Regions from separate parts of the Streptomyces sp. NPDC044003 genome, predicted to be linked through region 2. Evidence: riboswitches for the same ligand, from Rfam matches in the RefSeq annotation. Region 2 holds a riboswitch; each other region holds the start of a gene.
The links. Region 2 has a riboswitch for cobalamin ahead of AC07AW_RS13685 (acyl-CoA thioesterase). Riboswitches for the same ligand answer to the same signal wherever they lie in the genome.

Region 1 (4,066 bases), on a different contig from region 2:
CCCCGCCCACGGCCGGGCTGACGGCGTTCAGCAGCAGCGCGAGCCGCAGGTCGTCCATGCCGACGACGGCGGTGAACGGATAGCGGGTGCTCATCGGGGGTTCGCTCCTTCGGTGCGTACGGATGTCTGGACCGGGCGGGCGCTCACGGTGCCCCCGGCGGTACGAACGGCAGCCCCTTCGGGGCTCCCTCCTCGATCAGCCGCAGCAGCGCGTCCGTGTCGGCGTGCTCCTCGATCAGGTCGCCGAGGCGGTCGAGCTGCTCCTCGCGCAGCGCGCCGAAGCTCGTGTCCGGGGCCGGCACGAACCGCCGACCCGCCGCCGCCGCGACCTCGCGGAGGAACGCCCGGCGGAAGCCGTCGCTCTCCAGCGAGCCGTGCCAGTGAGTGCCCCACACGGAGCCGACCCGGCACCCGTCCAGGAACGGTTCCCCGCCGTCCACGGTGGCGACGCCGTGGTGGATCTCGTACCCCTCGACCCGTTCGCCGAGCGCCTCGCCGACCGGCCGGTCGAGGGTCTTCTCGACCCCGAACCGCACCCGTACGGGCAGCAGTCCGAGTCCGTCGACGAGACCCGCCTTCGACTCGACCTCGTCCTCGATGCGCTCGGCCAGGGCCTGGAAGCCGCCGCAGATGCCGAGCACCGGCCGGCCCTCGGCCGCGCGCCGGACGAGGGCGTCGGCGAGGCCCCGCTCCCGCAGCCAGGCGAGGGCCTTGACCGTGCCCCGGGTGCCCGGCACGACGACGAGGTCGGCGTCGACGAGCTCCTCGGGCCGGTCCACGAACCGGACGACGACACCCGGTTCGGCGGCGAGCGCGTCGACGTCCGTGAAGTTGGACATCAGCGGCACCGCGCAGACGGCGACCCGCAGCACGTCCGCGCCGACGGGCGGCGCGACGACCGACTCGCGGACGGTGCCCCGCAGGGAGACCCGCAGGCCGTCCTCCTCGTCGATGCCGAGGCCGTGCGCGTACGGCAGGACACCGAACGTCCGGCGCCCGGTGAGCCCGTGCAGCATGTCCAGGCCCGGCTCCAGGAGGGTCACGTCACCCCGGAACTTGTTGACCAGGTAGCCCGCGATCAGCGACTGGTCCTCGGGCGCGAGCAGCGCCGTCGTCCCGAAGAACTGGGCGAAGACCCCGCCCCGGTCGATGTCCCCGACGACGACCACGGGCAGCTGCGCGGCGCGCGCGATGCCCATGTTCACGATGTCCGTGCGCCGCAGGTTGATCTCGGCCGGACTCCCCGCCCCTTCGCAGATCACGGCGTCATACGTGCCCCGCAGCTCCTCCAGGCACGCCATGACCGGCTCGAAGAGCGTCTGCTGGCGGCCTCCGTGGTAGCCGCGGGCGCTCATCTCGCCGACCGGCCTGCCCATGAGGACGACCTGGCTGGAGCGGTCGCTGCCGGGCTTGAGCAGCACCGGGTTCATGAGGGCGGTCGGCTCCACCCGCGCGGCCTGCGCCTGCATGGCCTGCGCGCGGCCGATCTCGGCGCCCTCCCGGGTGACGAAGGAGTTGAGGGACATGTTCTGTCCCTTGAACGGCGCCACCTTGACGCCCTGCCGGACCAGCCAGCGGCAGATGCCGGCCGTGACGACGCTCTTGCCCGCGTCGGACGTGGTCCCGGCGACGAGCAGCCCCCCACCCCTCATGCGTTCCTCCGCTTCAGCGCGCTCGCGATCATGCGGCCGCCGACGCAGGCGGCCAGGGTCAGTCCGGTGATCCGGCGGGAGAGCCGGACCGCGCGGTCGATGTCGGCGACCTCGACGGGCCGCCCCTCCTCGTTGAGGACGGGCCGGTGCTCGACCCGCCCGGCGTACGAGAGGGTGCCCCCGAGCCGTACGCCGAGGGCGCCCGCGAAGGAGGCCTCGACCGGTCCCGCGTTGGGGCTCGGGTGCTTCGCGGCGTCCGCCCGCCAGGCTCGTACGGCGCCGCGCGGGTTCCCGCCGGCGACGGTCGCGAGCACGGCGGTCAGCCGGGCGCCGGGCCGGCCGGCCACGTCGTCGAGGCGGGCCGAGGCCCAGCCGAAGCGGCGGTACCGGGGCGACTTGTGGCCGACCATCGCGTCGAGGGTGTTCACCGCGCGGAAGCCGACCAGGCCCGGCACGCCCGCGACCGCTCCCCAGAAGAGGGCGCCCACGACCGCGTCGGAGGTGTTCTCGGCGACGGACTCGACGACCGCGCGGGCCATCGCGGGACCGTCGAGGGACTGCGGGTCGCGCCCGCACAGGTGAGGCAGCCGTTCCCGGGCGACCTCCAGGTCCCCCGCGGCGAGGGCGCCGCCGATCGCGCGGGCCTCGCGTCCCAGGGTCGTACCGCCGACGACGGCCCAGACCGAGGCGGCGGTGAGGGCGACGGAGGCGGCGCGGCTGCCCCGTACCGTACGGGCGGCGAGGGCGCTGGCCGCGACGGTGGCGCCGGCGCAGACGGCGGTGTGCAGGGCGCCCCAGCCGCGGTGGTCGTGCCAGAGGGCCTTCTCGACCCTGCCCGCGGCCCGGCCGAAGGCGGCGACGGGGTGTCCGCGGCGGGGATCGCCGACGAGCAGGTCGACGGCGAGTCCGGCCGCCGCGCCGTACGCGAAGACACCGGTGGCTCTGGAGAAGGTGGGGCTGCGGCCGGGCATGGCGATGTGTCCTCACTCAGGGTCCGCGCCCTGGATCGACGTGACCGGCGGCGAGAGTTCCTGACTCCCGGACCCCTCGGATCCGGTCACAGTGGCGGGACCGCGCCGGAATCGCACCGGACTTCCTCTACTGCCGCCGTAATGGCCTCGGCAGTCCACCACGGCCCGAGAACAGCCGTCAACTCACCCTTGACCTGCACCGCGTCACTGTGCGAAGCACCACAAACACGGCAGCGGAAACAAGCGGCCGGGCGGCCCGCACCCGAAGGTGCGGACCGCCCGGCCGGTCATGCTCGATACGTCAGGCGACGATCAGGTAGATGCCGTACGCCACGGCCGCCATGCACAGGGCGAAGCAGGCGTAGGCGCCGGTGCGGGCCAGGGCGGCGGAGCCTCCCTGGGCGGCGGCCTGCTCCTGCTTGGAGAGGCCGATGACACCGAGGGTGAAGAGGCCCACGAGGGCGACGGTCGCCACGAGGCTGACTCCGAAGACGGAGCCGAGGGCTGCCCAGTCGATCTTCATGCTTGGTTCCAGTTCCTTAGACCGCGGCGGTGGCCGGGGGAGCGGCCGGGTCCGTGGGGACCGGCGCGGGGATGGTGGTCTTCAGGTCCTCGTCCGCGACGGCGGCGACGGTACCGGCCGGCGGCGGGGTGACGGCCGCGATCGCGGTGGTCACGACGCCCTCGGGCTCGGCGTCGGTGTCGACCTCGTTGACGTTGGTGTGGTCGACCGGCTGGCGGCGGGAGACGAGCCAGATGCCGAGGCAGGAGGCGGCGAGGAAGGCCGCGACGACGTAGACGCCCCAGTTGCCCTGACGGGCGACGTACTCGGCACCGGCGGCGACCAGGCCGGCGGCCGGCAGGGTCAGGCCCCAGGCGACGAACATCCGGGTGGCGGTCGACCAGCGGACGACACCGCCCTTGCGGCCCAGACCCGCACCCATGACGGCGCCGGAGACGGAGTGCGTGGTGGAGAGGGAGAAGCCCAGGTGGGAGGAGGCCAGGATGACGGTGGCCGCGCTGGTCTGGGCGGCGAAGCCCTGCTGCGGCTGGAGGTCGGTGAGGCCCTTGCCCATGGTGCGGATGATGCGCCAGCCGCCGAGGGCCGTGCCGAGCGCGATCGCCGTACCGGCGGAGACGATGACCCAGACCGGCGGGTTGGCGCCGGAGGGCAGGGAGCCGCCGGCGACCAGGGCGAGGGTGATGATGCCCATCGTCTTCTGGGCGTCGTTGGTGCCGTGGGCGAGGGAGACGAGACCGGCGGAGGCGATCTGGCCGACGCGGTAGCCCTTGGCCGTGTCCTTCTCGGAGGTCTTGGCGCCGATCCTGTACGTCAGCTTCGTGGCCAGCATCGCGGCGATGCCGGCGACGATCGGCGCGGCGACGGCCGGGATGAGGACCTTGCTGACGACGACCTCGCCGTTGACGCCGCTGACGCCGATC
Region 2 (4,066 bases):
CGCTTCGTCGGCGCGCACGCAGGCGTCGCGGTCGCCCGGGTCGTAGGCCAGCAGTCGGACCTGCTCGGCCAGCGCCATCACCTCCCGGGCCGGCTCCAGGTCGAGCGGGGGCAGCGCCGCGGGCACCGCGCCCTGCGCGGGCAGGAGTACGACGAGCCGCCGGCCCGTTGCCCGCACCGCTCGCCCGAATGCCGCCGAGAGACCGGAACCCACCCGGACGAGACCGGACGCCGGATCCCCGAGCCGCTCCATGCGCAGGCGCAGCTCGCGTTCCACGGTTCTCAGCGTGTCCGGGGGCAGGTCGGCATGTCCCACCGCCGCGATCATCGATTGCCCTCGCCTCCTCGCCCTCCGGGCGTTCGTCGGTCGTTCCTTCACCGGGCCGCTCCGGCCCGAGCTCAGTGAACCGGGCCCGGTCACCGGGCCGACAGGGGCCGAACGGCCCTTCCAGGCCTCGGTCGTGTGCCCTGTACTGAGGGGCATCGGGGCCGCCGGTCCCGCCCCGCGCCGGCCGCGCGACACCAGCGAACCCCCGGGAAGGCACCGTGCACGACAAGGCAGCCCATCACGTGAAGGACCCAGGGGACAGAGCCGGCGCGGAGCCGCGGCGCAGCGTCGAACTGGACCCCGGCGAGGCCCTGCGGCTCCTCTCCGGGACTCCCGTCGGCCGGATCGTCTTCACGCGGCACGCGCTGCCCGCGATCCGCCCCGTCCACCACATCGTGGACGGGGGCGACATCGTCATCGGCACCCACGAGGACTCCGCCCTCACGAGCGGAGCCCAGGAGGCGGGCGCCCTGGGCGTGGTGGTCGCGTACGAGGCCGACGACATCGACATCGACGGCCGTCTCGGGTGGAGCGTCGTGGTGACCGGATACTGCCGCCTGGTCACCGACCCTCAGGAGACCGCGCGTTACAAGGCGGCGCTCCGTCCCTGGACCGACCAGCACATGGACCAGGTCGTCCGCATCCGCCCGGACCTGGTCACGGGCATCCGCCTCGTCCGCGTCGAGTGACCTGCCCGACAGCGCAACGCTCCGGGACCTGTCCGGTCCCGGAGCGTTCTGCTGTGGGGGCGCCCGCATCGCGCGGGCCGGGTGCGGGAGAGAAGACGAGTGGCACTCGGTCCTGCGGGCCGCCCCGACGGCTCAGGGCTCCCCCGCCGTCACGCGGCTCCCAGCACCTCGTCGGCCGCGCTCCGGCCGCTGGCCACGCAGTGGGCGATGCCCACCCCGTCGTACGCCGCTCCGCACAGCCGTATCCCCGGCAGCTTCGCGACCGCGTCCCTGGCTCGCTCGATCCGCGCGGTGTGGCCGACCGCGTACTGCGGCAGCCCGTCGTGCCAACGGCTGACCTTGACCGCCGCGGGCGCCGCGGTGAGCCCCAGGACGGCACCCAGGTCGTACCGGGCGGCTTCGACGAGTTCGGTGTCGTCCAGGTAGAGAGCCTGCTCGTCGCCGTACCGGCCGATGGAGGTGCGGAGGACGAAGAGGCCCGGTGCCGTCTCCCGCAGCCAGCGCCACTTGTGCGTGAGCAAGGTGGCGGCCTTGATGGTGCGCCCCTCGACCGGCGGGACGAGAAAGCCGCTGCCTCCCGGCAGGACGGGCAGGTCCGCGCGGCGGAACGCCATGGTCACGAGGGCGGGTGAGGCGTACTCGATGCCGGACAGCTCCGTCGCGGCGGCGGGGCTCTCGGGTTCCAGGAGCTGTGCGGCGGACCACGCGGGCGCGGCGATCACGACGCCGTCGGCGAGGAACCGGCGGTCGGGGGTGGAGATCAGCCATCCGTCTTCGGTGCGGCTCAGGGCGCGGGCCGGGCTGTCGAGCAGGATCTCCCCGCCTCGGGCGCGTACGGCTTCGGCGACCGCGCCGGGCAGCCGGCCGATGCCACCCGTGATGCCCATGAAGACCGGCCCCGCGGGCGCGGCGCCCGAGGGGTTCTGTCGGAGGGAGGCGACGGCGTCGAGCAGTGAGCCGTGCTTCTGGGCCGCCTCGAAGAGGGCCGGTACCGCCGCACGCAGGGAGATCCGGTAGGCGTCGCCCGCGTACACGCCGTCGAGCAGGGGCTCCAGGAGCCGGTCGACGACCTCTCTGCCGTATCGCTCGGCCACGTACGCGCCGATCGCGATGTCCCCTCCGACGGGGGTAGGCGGCAGGGTGCGGTCCTCCTTCATGCGCGCGATCCCCTCCGGGGAGATCAGGCCCCCCAGAGCCGCCCAGTCGCCCGGTACGCCCATGACGTGGCCCTGGGGCATGACGTGGAGGGTGTCACGGCTCCACACGGCGGCCGAGGTCGTCACGGCCGGCTCCAGGCATTCCCCGAGTCCGACGGCGCGCGCCAGGTCGACCGCCTCGGGCCGCAGCGCGAACAGGGCCTCCGCACCGAGGTCCACGGGCACGCCCGCGATCTCCCCCGTTCGCAGTTTCCCGCCGAGCCGTCCGGACGCTTCGAGGAGGGTCACACGGGTCCCGGTTTCGACGAGCCGGTGGGCGGCGGCGAGACCGGAGACACCTCCTCCCACGACGACGACGTGTCCCGGATCCGGTGTGGTCTGACGACCCATGTGCGTGCCTTTCGCGCGAGAACTGCCGGTGGACCTCCGACCCGTGCACCGGAGCGTCGGTGGGCCGGAGGTCCCTCAGCAGTGAACGCGAACGGCGCCCCCTGGCAGTAGGGGCCGAACGGCCCCATCGGCGCGGGCCACGCGGTACCGCGCACACCGGGTCATCGGTCCTCGACAGGGGTGTGACCTCGCTGCCGTAGGCTGGCGGGGCAGCTGGTTCGCCCCGTCCTCCAGGCGGGAGCGTCGTAAGAGGGAACCCGGTGGGAATCCGGGACTGCCCCGCAGCGGTGAGCGGGAACGACCGCCGTCATACGCACTGGGTTCGGGAAGGGCCTGGGAAGCGACGGTCAGTAGGTGTCCGCCGGTCGAACCCGGTGGGCGTGCCCGCGAGTCCGAAGACCTGCCCGTTGCCCGCACGCCGGCACCCCGCGCGTGCGGAGAAGCCCTGCCGCGACTCGCGAAGGAGAGTTGACGTGGCCGATCGCACCGTCACCAGCCCTGCCCGTACGACGAAGACGCCGGACGACTCCCGGGTGGTCCTCGCCCACATCATGAGCGACCACGACACGAACCTGTACGGCACCATCCACGGCGGCGTGATGATGAAGCTCATCGACGATGCCGCCGCGGCCGCCGCCGGGCGGCATGCCGACGGACCCGCCGTCACCGTGTCCGTCGACCGGATGACCTTCCTGGCCCCGGTACGGGCCGGGGATCTGCTCAGTGTGGAAGCCGGACTGGAGCGTGCGGGCCGGACGTCCATGACCGTCGGCGTCCGTGTCACCGCCGAGCGGTGGAACAGCTCCGGCCCCGCCACCGAGGTCGCCACCGGGCTCCTCACCTTCGTCGCGATCGACGCCGAAGGAACGCCGCGTCCCGTACCCACGCTCGACGTCGTGCTCCCCGGCCTGTCCTGACACCCCGCTCCGTCACCCCGATCGGGTGTCCTCCACGGCGTACGGCACGAAGGAGCCGGCGTTCTCGTCCACGGCGAGCGTGCGGCCCACGGGCGGCAGTGCCCGCTGGGGGCAGTCGAGGCGTTCGCAGACGCGGCAGCCCATGCCGATCGGGGTGGCGGCGGCCTTGTTGCCGAGGTCCAGGCCGTCGGAGTAGACGAGCCGCGAGGCGTGGCGGATCTCGCAGCCGAGGCCGATGGCGAAGGTCTTGCCGGGTTCGCCCCAGCCGCCGCGGTGGCGGGTGACGGTGCGGGCGGTCCAGAGGTAGCGCTGTCCGTCGGGCATCGCGGCCACCTGGACGTGGATGCGGCCGGGCGCGGCGAACGCCTCGTACACGTTCCACAGCGGGCAGGTCCCCCCGGCACGGGAGAAGTGGAAGCCGGTCGCGGACTGGCGCTTGGACATGTTACCGGCCCGGTCCACGCGGACGAAGGAGAACGGGACGCCGCGCAGCCGGGGGCGTTGCAGGGTGCTGAGGCGGTGGCAGACGGTCTCGTAGCCGAGGCCGAAGCGGTCGGTGAGGCGCTCGATGTCGTAGCGGGTCTCC
Region 3 (4,066 bases), on a different contig from region 2:
GAGTCGCTGTGCAGGGCCAAGACCGGCTCCTCGGAGAGGTGGACACTTCACATGCGTTCTGTCCAGTTGATAGACGGACTGCCGGTGAGGTGTCAATGCTCTGGATAGGGGCCGGTGGATAAAGTGGGGGCACGATGACACGTTTCCGTGAGAGTGTTCGGTCCCTCCTGCGCGAGCAGGTGCTCGACGCCGCCTACCGGCTCGTCGCCGCCGACGGCTGGGGCGGGCTCCGCATGGCCGCCATCGCGCGGGCCGCCGGCATCAGCCGCCAGACGCTCTACAACGAGTTCGGCTCGAAGGAGGCCATCGGCAACGCCCTGGTCCAGCGCGAGCTGGAGGGCTTCCTCCTCGGTATCCAGCGCGAACTCGACGCCCACCGGGGCGAGTTGGAGGCGGCAGCGGCGGCGGGCGTCGGCTACACGCTGCAGCAGGCGGTGGACAACCCGCTCATCAAGAGCGTCCTGCTCGCCGCGCGCGGCGGCGAGGACGATCTTCTCGCCTACCTCACCACGCGCCCGGAGCCGGTCTTCGGCACGGCGATGGCGATGCTCGACGCGTACGCGATCGAGGCCTGGCCCGACGTCGACGAGGAGTCCCGTGGCCTCGCCGTCGAGACGATCGTGCGGCTCACCGTCAGCCACATCGTCCAGCCGGTGGCCGCGCCGGAGGAGTCGGCGCGGCGCATCGCCAGGATCACGGCACGGATCGCCTACCCGGGCGGCCGCGCCTGAGGCGGGCTCCGCGAGGAAAGGGCGAGGCCCGCTGACGGACACGGGGGATCTCCGGCAGCGGGCCTCTGTTGAATATTGTACGAGATCGTTCGGGGTGGTTCTCCCCGGGGTCGCGGCGGTGGCGAAGGGCGGGTACACGGGGTACATCTCCCCTGAGGCGCGGACACGGCCCGCCCGGGGCCGGACACCCTCGACCGCGTCGCCCGTGCCGACGAGGAGGCCGCCGTGGCAGGCAGAAGCACAGGGTTCGTACAGTCCTTCAACCGTCTCGGCGGGTACGGCTTCGTCGTCCCCGTGGGCTCCGAGGAGCAGGTGTACTTCCGTGCCGAGGACATCGAGAGCGAGGAGCGGACGGTCTCCGAGGGGCAGCAGGTCTCCTTCGTCCTGGTCCTCGGCGACGGCCGCTTCGAGGCGAAGGAACTGCGCGTCTGACGCCGACAGGCGTCCCCGGGGGCGTCGACAGGCGTCCCGGGGCGCGGCGACCGGCCGGTGGTACTGTGCCGAGGCCAGTCGCACCTTTGTACGCACCTGAACGGGTACGTCCACGGGTCAGGGAATCCGGTGGAAGACCGGAACTGACGCGCAGCGGTGAGGGCGACGGGCGGAGCATCGGCCACTGGGCGGCACGACGGGCCCGGGAAGGCGCTCCGTCCGGCTGACCCCGAGTCCGAAGACCTGCTGGCGGCCCCGGCGGCACGCTGCCGTCCGGGGAGCACCGTACGACAGGCTCCGCGTATGAGCCGTGGACGCAGAGGAAGTTCCCCGTGCCGCTCGCACACCCCGTCCGATCCGCCGTGCCCGCCCTGGCCGGCGTCCTCCTCCTCACCGCGACGGTGACCGGCTGCGGCGGTGGAACCGCCGCGCCGACCGGGAAGGGAGCGGCCCCGGAGCGCGGCTACCCCGTCACCTTCGACGACAACTGCGGACGGCCGGTCCGCGTCGACCGCGCGCCGCGCCGGGCCGTCGCCCTCGACCAGGGAGCGGCGGAGATCATGCTCTCCCTCGGCCTCGCCGACCGCATGGTGGGCACCGCCACCTGGACCGACCCGGTGCTCAAGGGCCTGGAGAAGGAGAACGCGAAGGTCCCGCGCCTCGCCGACCGCTACCCCTCCTTCGAGAAGGTCCTCGACACCGAACCCGACTTCGCGGCCGCCTCGTTCGCGTACACCCTCGGCAAGGGCGGGGTCGCGCCCCGCGAACGCTTCGAGCAGCTCGGCGTCCCCACGTACCTCTCGCCCACCGACTGCGTCGGCAAGGACAACAGCGGCGACGGCGACGGCGTCCGCACCCGCCCGCTCACCATGGACACCGTCTACGGCGAGATCCGCGACCTGGCCCGGGTGTTCGGCGTTCCCGAGCGGGGCGAGAAGCTCGTCGCCGGGCTCAAGGCCCGGGTCGCGAAGGCCACGGCGGCGGCCGACTTCACCGACGCCACCGTCCTCTACTGGTACTCCGACGCCAAGGCGCCCTACATGGCGGGCTGTTGCGGGGCGCCCGGGATCGTCACGAACGCGCTCGGGGCGAAGAACGTCTTCGACGACACCCGCGAGGAGTGGCCCCAGGTCAACTGGGAGACCGTCGCGGACCGTGACCCCGACGTCCTCGTGATCGGCGATCTGACCCGCCGCGCGCAGTCCGCCGAGAGCGCGGCGAAGAAGATCGAGTTCCTGGAGTCCGACCCCCTCACCAGAAACATGACGGCCGTGAAGCACAAGCGGTACGTCCTGCTCAGCGGCCAGGCGATGAACCCCACCCTGCGCACCGTCGAGGGCGTGGAGAAGGTGGCGGCCGCGCTCCGCTCGTACGGTCTCGCGAAGTGAGGACCGCTCAACGGGCGGTCACGTCCGCCACGGTGCTCCTGTGGACGGCGGCCGGACTCGTGCTGCTCGGCCTGTCCGTGGCCGTGGCCGTCACCATCGGCCCGGCGGACATCGGCGTCGGCGAGGCCGGTTCCGTGATCGCCGCCCACCTCGGCGGCGGCGTCTCCGAACTCCCGCCGATCCGCGACGGGATCGTCTGGGACCTGCGGCTGCCGCGTACCCTCCTCGCCGCCGTCTGCGGCGCCGGACTCGCCGTCTGCGGGGCGGTGATGCAGTCGCTCCTGCGCAACCCGCTCGCCGACCCCTTCGTCCTCGGCGTCTCCTCCGGAGCGTCGACCGGCGCGGTCGCGGTCGTCGTCCTCGGTGTCGGCGGCGGGGTCCTCTCCGTCACCGGCGGGGCGTTCCTGGGGGCGGTGGTCTCCTTCGCGCTCGTCCTGCTGCTCAGCCACACCCTCGGCGGCTCGACGGACCGGGTGGTCCTCGCGGGCGTCGCCGCGATGCAGCTCTTCTCCGCCCTCACCTCCTTCGTCGTGATGACCGCCGCCGACGCCGAGACCACCCGGGGCGTGCTCTTCTGGCTGCTCGGCTCGCTCGCCGGGGCCGGCTGGAGCGAGGTGTGGCTGTGCCTCGCCGTGCTCGTGGCGGCCCTGCTGATCTGCGGCGGGTACGCGAGGACTTTGGACGCCTTCGCCTTCGGCGAGGAGGCCGCCGCCTCGCTCGGCGTCGCCGTCGCGCGGACCCGGCTCGTCCTGCTGTGCGTCACCGCCCTCCTGACGGCCGCTCTGGTCTCCGCCGCCGGGGCGATCGGCTTCGTCGGCCTCGTCCTGCCGCACGCCGCCCGCGCGCTCGCCGGCCCCGGACACGCCCGCCTCCTGCCGGTCACCGCCCTGGCCGGAGCGGTGTTCCTCGTCTGGGCCGACACGCTCGCCCGCACGGTCCTCGACCCACAGGAGGTGCCGGTGGGCGTGGTGACCTCGCTGATCGGCGTACCGGCCTTCGTGCTCGTCCTCTACCGCACGAGGAGCAGCCGATGACCACGACCACCGACGCCGACACCGGTACGGGCGCGGACGCCGGGCTCCGCGCCGAACGGGTCTCGCGCACGGCCGGCGACACCCTCGTCCTCGACGGGGTCAGCGTCTCCCTCGCCCCCGGCACCGTCACCGGGCTGCTCGGCCCCAACGGGTCGGGCAAGTCCACTCTGCTGCGCCTCCTCGCCGGCGTCCTCGCCCCCGACTCCGGGCTCGTCACCCTCGACGGCGACCCGCTGGGCGGGCTCGGCCGCCGCACGGTCGCCCGGCGCCTCGCCACCATCGAGCAGCAGGCCGACACCCAGGCCGACCTGACCGTCGCCGACGTCGTACGCCTCGGCCGCATCCCGCACCGCAGGGCCTGGACCCCGCCCTCGGCGGCGGACGAGACCGCCGTCCGCACCGCCCTCGAACGGACGGGGCTCACCGACCGCGCCCGGCAGCCCTGGCGCACCCTGTCCGGCGGCGAACGCCAGCGCGTCCA
Region 4 (4,066 bases), on a different contig from region 2:
CGGCGACGTCCGAGTGGAGGTCGACCTCCTCCACGGTCCAGGTGTTCTTGATCGCGTCCCGGTAGCGCTCGTAGAAGTCCGGGTAGCGCATGGGGCGGAGCGTGAGCTCGAAGCCCGGGTCCAGGAGGTTCTTCTTCTCGGTACTCATTACTGGCAGGCCTCGCAGGACTCGGGGTTCTCAAGGGAGCAGGCGATCGCGTCCGCGTCGGGGGCCGCCTGCTGGACGGGGATCGGCGCGGCGGCCTGGGCGGCGCGGGCGATCCGGGTCGCCGGGCGGGAGCGCAGGTAGTACGTCGTCTTCAGGCCCTGCTTCCAGGCGTACGCGTACATCGACGACAGCTTGCCGATCGTCGGCGTCTCCATGAACAGGTTCAGGGACTGGCTCTGGTCGAGGAACGGGGTCCGCGCCGCCGCCATGTCGATCAGGCCGCGCTGCGGGATCTCCCAGGCCGTGCGGTACAGCTCGCGGACCTCGGCCGGGACCCAGGTGAAGCCGGCCACCGAGCCGTTGGAGTCGCGCAGCGCCTCGCGGGTCTGGGCGTCCCACACGCCGAGCTTCTTCAGCTCGTCGACGAGGTACGAGTTGACCTGGAGGAACTCGCCGGACAGCGTCTCGCGCTTGAACAGGTTGGAGACCTGCGGCTCGATGCACTCGTAGACGCCGGCGATCGAGGCGATCGTCGCGGTCGGGGCGATGGCGAGGAGGAGGCTGTTGCGCATGCCGACGGCGGCGATGCGCTCGCGCAGGGCCGTCCAGCGCTCCGGCCAGTTCAGCTCCACGTCGTAGTGGTCCGGGTGCAGGACGCCCTGGGCGGTGCGGGTCTTGTCCCAGGCGGGGAGCGGGCCGCTGCGCTCGGCGAGGTCCGCAGACGCCTCGTACGCCGCCAGCATGATCCGCTCGGCGATCCTCGTCGACAGGGCGCGCGCCTCGGCCGAGTCGAACGGCAGCTTCAGCTGGAAGAAGACGTCCTGGAGGCCCATCGCGCCCAGGCCGACCGGGCGCCACTTGGCGTTGGAGCGGCCCGCCTGCTCGGTCGGGTAGAAGTTGATGTCGACGACCCGGTCGAGGAAGGTGACGGCCGTGCGGACGGTCTCGTCCAGGCGCTCCCAGTCGATGTCCGAACCGACGACGAACGCGCCGAGGTTGACCGAGCCCAGGTTGCAGACGGCCGTCTCGCCGTCGTTCGTGACCTCGATGATCTCGGTGCACAGGTTGGAGGAGTGGACGACCGTGCCCGGCTCGGCCGTCTGGTTGGCGGTGCGGTTGGAGGCGTCCTTGAACGTCATCCAGCCGTTGCCGGTCTGCGCGAGGGTCCGCATCATCCGGCCGTACAGGTCGCGGGCCGGCATCGTCTTGCGGGCCAGGCCCGCCGCCTCGGCCTTGAGGTAGGCGGCGTCGAACTCCGCGCCGTACAGGTCGACGAGCTCGGGCACGTCCGCCGGGGAGAACAGCGACCACTCGGCGTCGGCGTTGACCCGGCGCATGAACTCGTCCGGGATCCAGTGCGCCAGGTTCAGGTTGTGCGTACGGCGCTGGTCCTCGCCCGTGTTGTCGCGGAGCTCCAGGAACTCCTCGATGTCCGCGTGCCAGGTCTCCAGGTAGACCGCGGCGGCGCCCTTGCGGCGGCCGCCCTGGTTCACGGCGGCGACGGAGGCGTCGAGGGTCTTCAGGAACGGCACGATGCCGTTGGAGTGCCCGTTGGTGCCGCGGATCAGCGAACCGCGGGCGCGGATGCGGGAGTACGAGAGACCGATGCCGCCCGCGTGCTTCGAGAGGCGCGCGACCTGGTGGTAGCGGTCGTAGATGGAGTCCAGCTCGTCCTGCGGGGAGTCCAGGAGGTAGCAGGAGGACATCTGCGGGTGGCGGGTGCCGGAGTTGAAGAGCGTGGGGGAGGACGGGAGGTAGTCCAGGCGGCTCATCAGGCCGTACAGCGCCGTCACTTCGTCGAGGGCGCGGACCGATGCGTCCTCGGCGAGGCCGGCGGCGACGCGCAGCATGAAGTGCTGCGGGGTCTCGACGACCTTGCGGGTGATCGGGTGGCGCAGCAGGTAGCGCGAGTAGAGGGTGCGCAGACCGAAGTAGCCGAAGCGGTCGTCGCCGGCCGGGTCGATCGTGGCGTCGAGGCGGTCCGCGTGGAGGGCGACGAACTCGGCGGTGCGGTCGGCGATGAGGCCCTCGCGGTGACCGACGGCGACGGAGGCCGAGAAGGTCACGGCGCCCTGGCCGGCCGCCTCGTCGGCGATGGTGATGGTGAGGAGCCGGGCGGCGAGCCGGGAGTAAGCGGGGTCCTCGGCGATCAGGCCGGCGGCCGCCTCGGTGGCCAGCTCGCGCAGCTCCGCCTCGTCCGACGTGGCGCTGCGGCCGCGGAGGGCGGCGGCGGCGACCTTGCCGGGGTCGGTGTCCGGGAGGTCGGCGGTGAGATCGGTCAGGGTCCGCAGGAGTACGGTCCCGGGGCCGTCGGTCTCGATCGCTGCGGCCGGATCGGCGGGCGCGATGGTCACGTGGGGGCTCTCCCTCGCTCGGCTCGGGGCCTCGGGCGGGAAGGCGGGCAGGCGGGCACCCGTACGCGTGGGCGCGCCGCGTCCACCGGCCCACTCCGCGAGGCCCGGACGTCTGTGACACCCGGAACGGACGGACCGGGCGCGCTGCCGGCAGGTCCTCGGACTCACCGCGTACGAAACCGCACGAAGCACACCGTTGCGGGACAGTTCCGGATTCGCGCCGGATTCCCCTGCGTCGACAGCGAGGATGAGCATACATGTGGGGGGCGCCGCTCGCGGCACCCCCCACATGTTGTGTCGGTCCCGGCGCTACAGCTCCAGGGCGTACGTCCGCAGCAAGTGGTCCGGGATCGGTTCCCAGTCCCGCTGGGGGGTGCGGACGAAGCCGAGACGCTCGTAGATCCGGTGCGCCGAGACCATCAGATCGGCCGTGGAGAGCACGAGGCGCGCGCACCCGGGAAGGGCCCGTGCGCGGTCCACGCAGGCGCGTACGAGGGCTTCTCCGACGCCCCTGCCGCGGGCCGCCGGCGCGACGACGAGCATGCGGAATTCGGCCTCGCCGGGGACGGCGATGTCCGCCCAGGTGGTGCCGCCCTCCGCGAAGGTCACCCCGCCGATGATCCCGCCGTCCGCGTCGACGGCGACCAGGACCTCGCTCTCGCGCGCCCGCCGGGCCGTGTCGCGGAGCACCGCCAGATAGAAGTCGTCCTCGCCGTGCAGCAGCAGCCCGTCATTCAGATAGGTGAACCCGGTGAGGTCACCGAGCTCCTCGTACTCCTCGGGCCGTACTGCCCTGATCGTGAAGTCCATGTGCCTCAGTCTGCCTCCGCCGCACGCGAAGGGGCCCGGAGTTTTCCGGGCCCCTCTGTCACGCGTCCGTGGGTCAGTGCGCTTCGGCCCCGACCTTCGGGAGGTCGCGGACACCGGCGTCGCCCGCGTCCGCCGTGTAGTCCTCCGGCGAGGTCTCGTCGACGCCCTCGGGGGCCTTGACGGCCTTGAGGACGAAGGTCAGGACGACCGTGACGACGACGTTGAGCACGAAGGCGGTGAGGCCGATGTAGCCGATCTCGCCGATGCCCGGGATCTCGGCGGCCGAACCGCCGAAGTGCTTCTGGGTCGGGCTGGCGACGCCGTACGCGGCGGCCGTGCCGTACACCATGCCGACGGCCCAGCCGGCGAGCAGCGCCCAGCGGTGGAACCAGCGGGTGAAGAGACCGCCGACGAGCGCCGGGAAGGTCTGCAGGATCCAGATGCCGCCGAGCAGCTGGAAGTTGATCGCGACCGTCTTGTCCATGGTGAGGACGAAGACCAGCGCGCCGACCTTCACCAGGAGCGAGACCAGCTTGGAGACCTTGGTCTCCTGGGCCGGGGTGGCGTCCGGCTTGATGAAGTCCTTGTAGATGTTGCGGGTGAAGAGGTTGGCCGCGGCGATCGACATGATCGCGGCCGGGACGAGCGCGCCGATGCCGATCGCGGCGAACGCGACGCCCGCGAACCAGTCCGGGAACATGGTCTCGAAGAGCTGCGGGATGGCGAGCTGGCCGTTCTTGACCTTGATGCCGGC

Region 1: it holds a riboswitch for cobalamin, as region 2 does, so the genes downstream of both, AC07AW_RS37345 (cobalamin biosynthesis protein) here and AC07AW_RS13685 (acyl-CoA thioesterase) in region 2, are expected to answer to the same signal.
Region 3: it holds a riboswitch for cobalamin, as region 2 does, so the genes downstream of both, AC07AW_RS40760 (ABC transporter substrate-binding protein) here and AC07AW_RS13685 (acyl-CoA thioesterase) in region 2, are expected to answer to the same signal.
Region 4: it holds a riboswitch for cobalamin, as region 2 does, so the genes downstream of both, AC07AW_RS02440 (ribonucleoside-diphosphate reductase subunit alpha) here and AC07AW_RS13685 (acyl-CoA thioesterase) in region 2, are expected to answer to the same signal.

The regions. Positions count from the first base shown of each region.
Region 1 covers NZ_JBWKFA010000015.1:86,161-90,226, forward strand. Annotated here, with positions in the region: gene AC07AW_RS37335 (putative cobaltochelatase) at 1-94, opposite strand, end outside; gene AC07AW_RS37340 (cobyric acid synthase) at 144-1,652, opposite strand; gene AC07AW_RS37345 (cobalamin biosynthesis protein) at 1,649-2,623, opposite strand; cobalamin riboswitch at 2,659-2,798, opposite strand; gene AC07AW_RS37350 (hypothetical protein) at 2,925-3,146, opposite strand; gene AC07AW_RS37355 (inorganic phosphate transporter) at 3,163-4,066, opposite strand, start outside.
Region 2 covers NZ_JBWKFA010000003.1:353,715-357,780, reverse strand. Annotated here, with positions in the region: gene AC07AW_RS13700 (hypothetical protein) at 1-327, opposite strand, end outside; gene AC07AW_RS13695 (pyridoxamine 5'-phosphate oxidase family protein) at 546-1,016, shown strand; gene hemG (protoporphyrinogen oxidase) at 1,166-2,563, opposite strand; cobalamin riboswitch at 2,761-2,985, shown strand; gene AC07AW_RS13685 (acyl-CoA thioesterase) at 3,037-3,480, shown strand; gene AC07AW_RS13680 (short-chain fatty acyl-CoA regulator family protein) at 3,493-4,066, opposite strand, start outside.
Region 3 covers NZ_JBWKFA010000023.1:11,979-16,044, reverse strand. Annotated here, with positions in the region: gene AC07AW_RS40775 (alkane 1-monooxygenase) at 1-20, opposite strand, end outside; gene AC07AW_RS40770 (TetR/AcrR family transcriptional regulator) at 135-731, shown strand; gene AC07AW_RS40765 (cold-shock protein) at 957-1,163, shown strand; cobalamin riboswitch at 1,237-1,414, shown strand; gene AC07AW_RS40760 (ABC transporter substrate-binding protein) at 1,496-2,551, shown strand; gene AC07AW_RS40755 (FecCD family ABC transporter permease) at 2,548-3,585, shown strand; gene AC07AW_RS40750 (ABC transporter ATP-binding protein) at 3,582-4,066, shown strand, end outside.
Region 4 covers NZ_JBWKFA010000001.1:533,433-537,498, reverse strand. Annotated here, with positions in the region: gene AC07AW_RS02445 (ribonucleotide-diphosphate reductase subunit beta) at 1-148, opposite strand, end outside; gene AC07AW_RS02440 (ribonucleoside-diphosphate reductase subunit alpha) at 148-2,502, opposite strand; cobalamin riboswitch at 2,635-2,757, opposite strand; gene AC07AW_RS02435 (GNAT family N-acetyltransferase) at 2,812-3,312, opposite strand; gene mctP (monocarboxylate uptake permease MctP) at 3,386-4,066, opposite strand, start outside.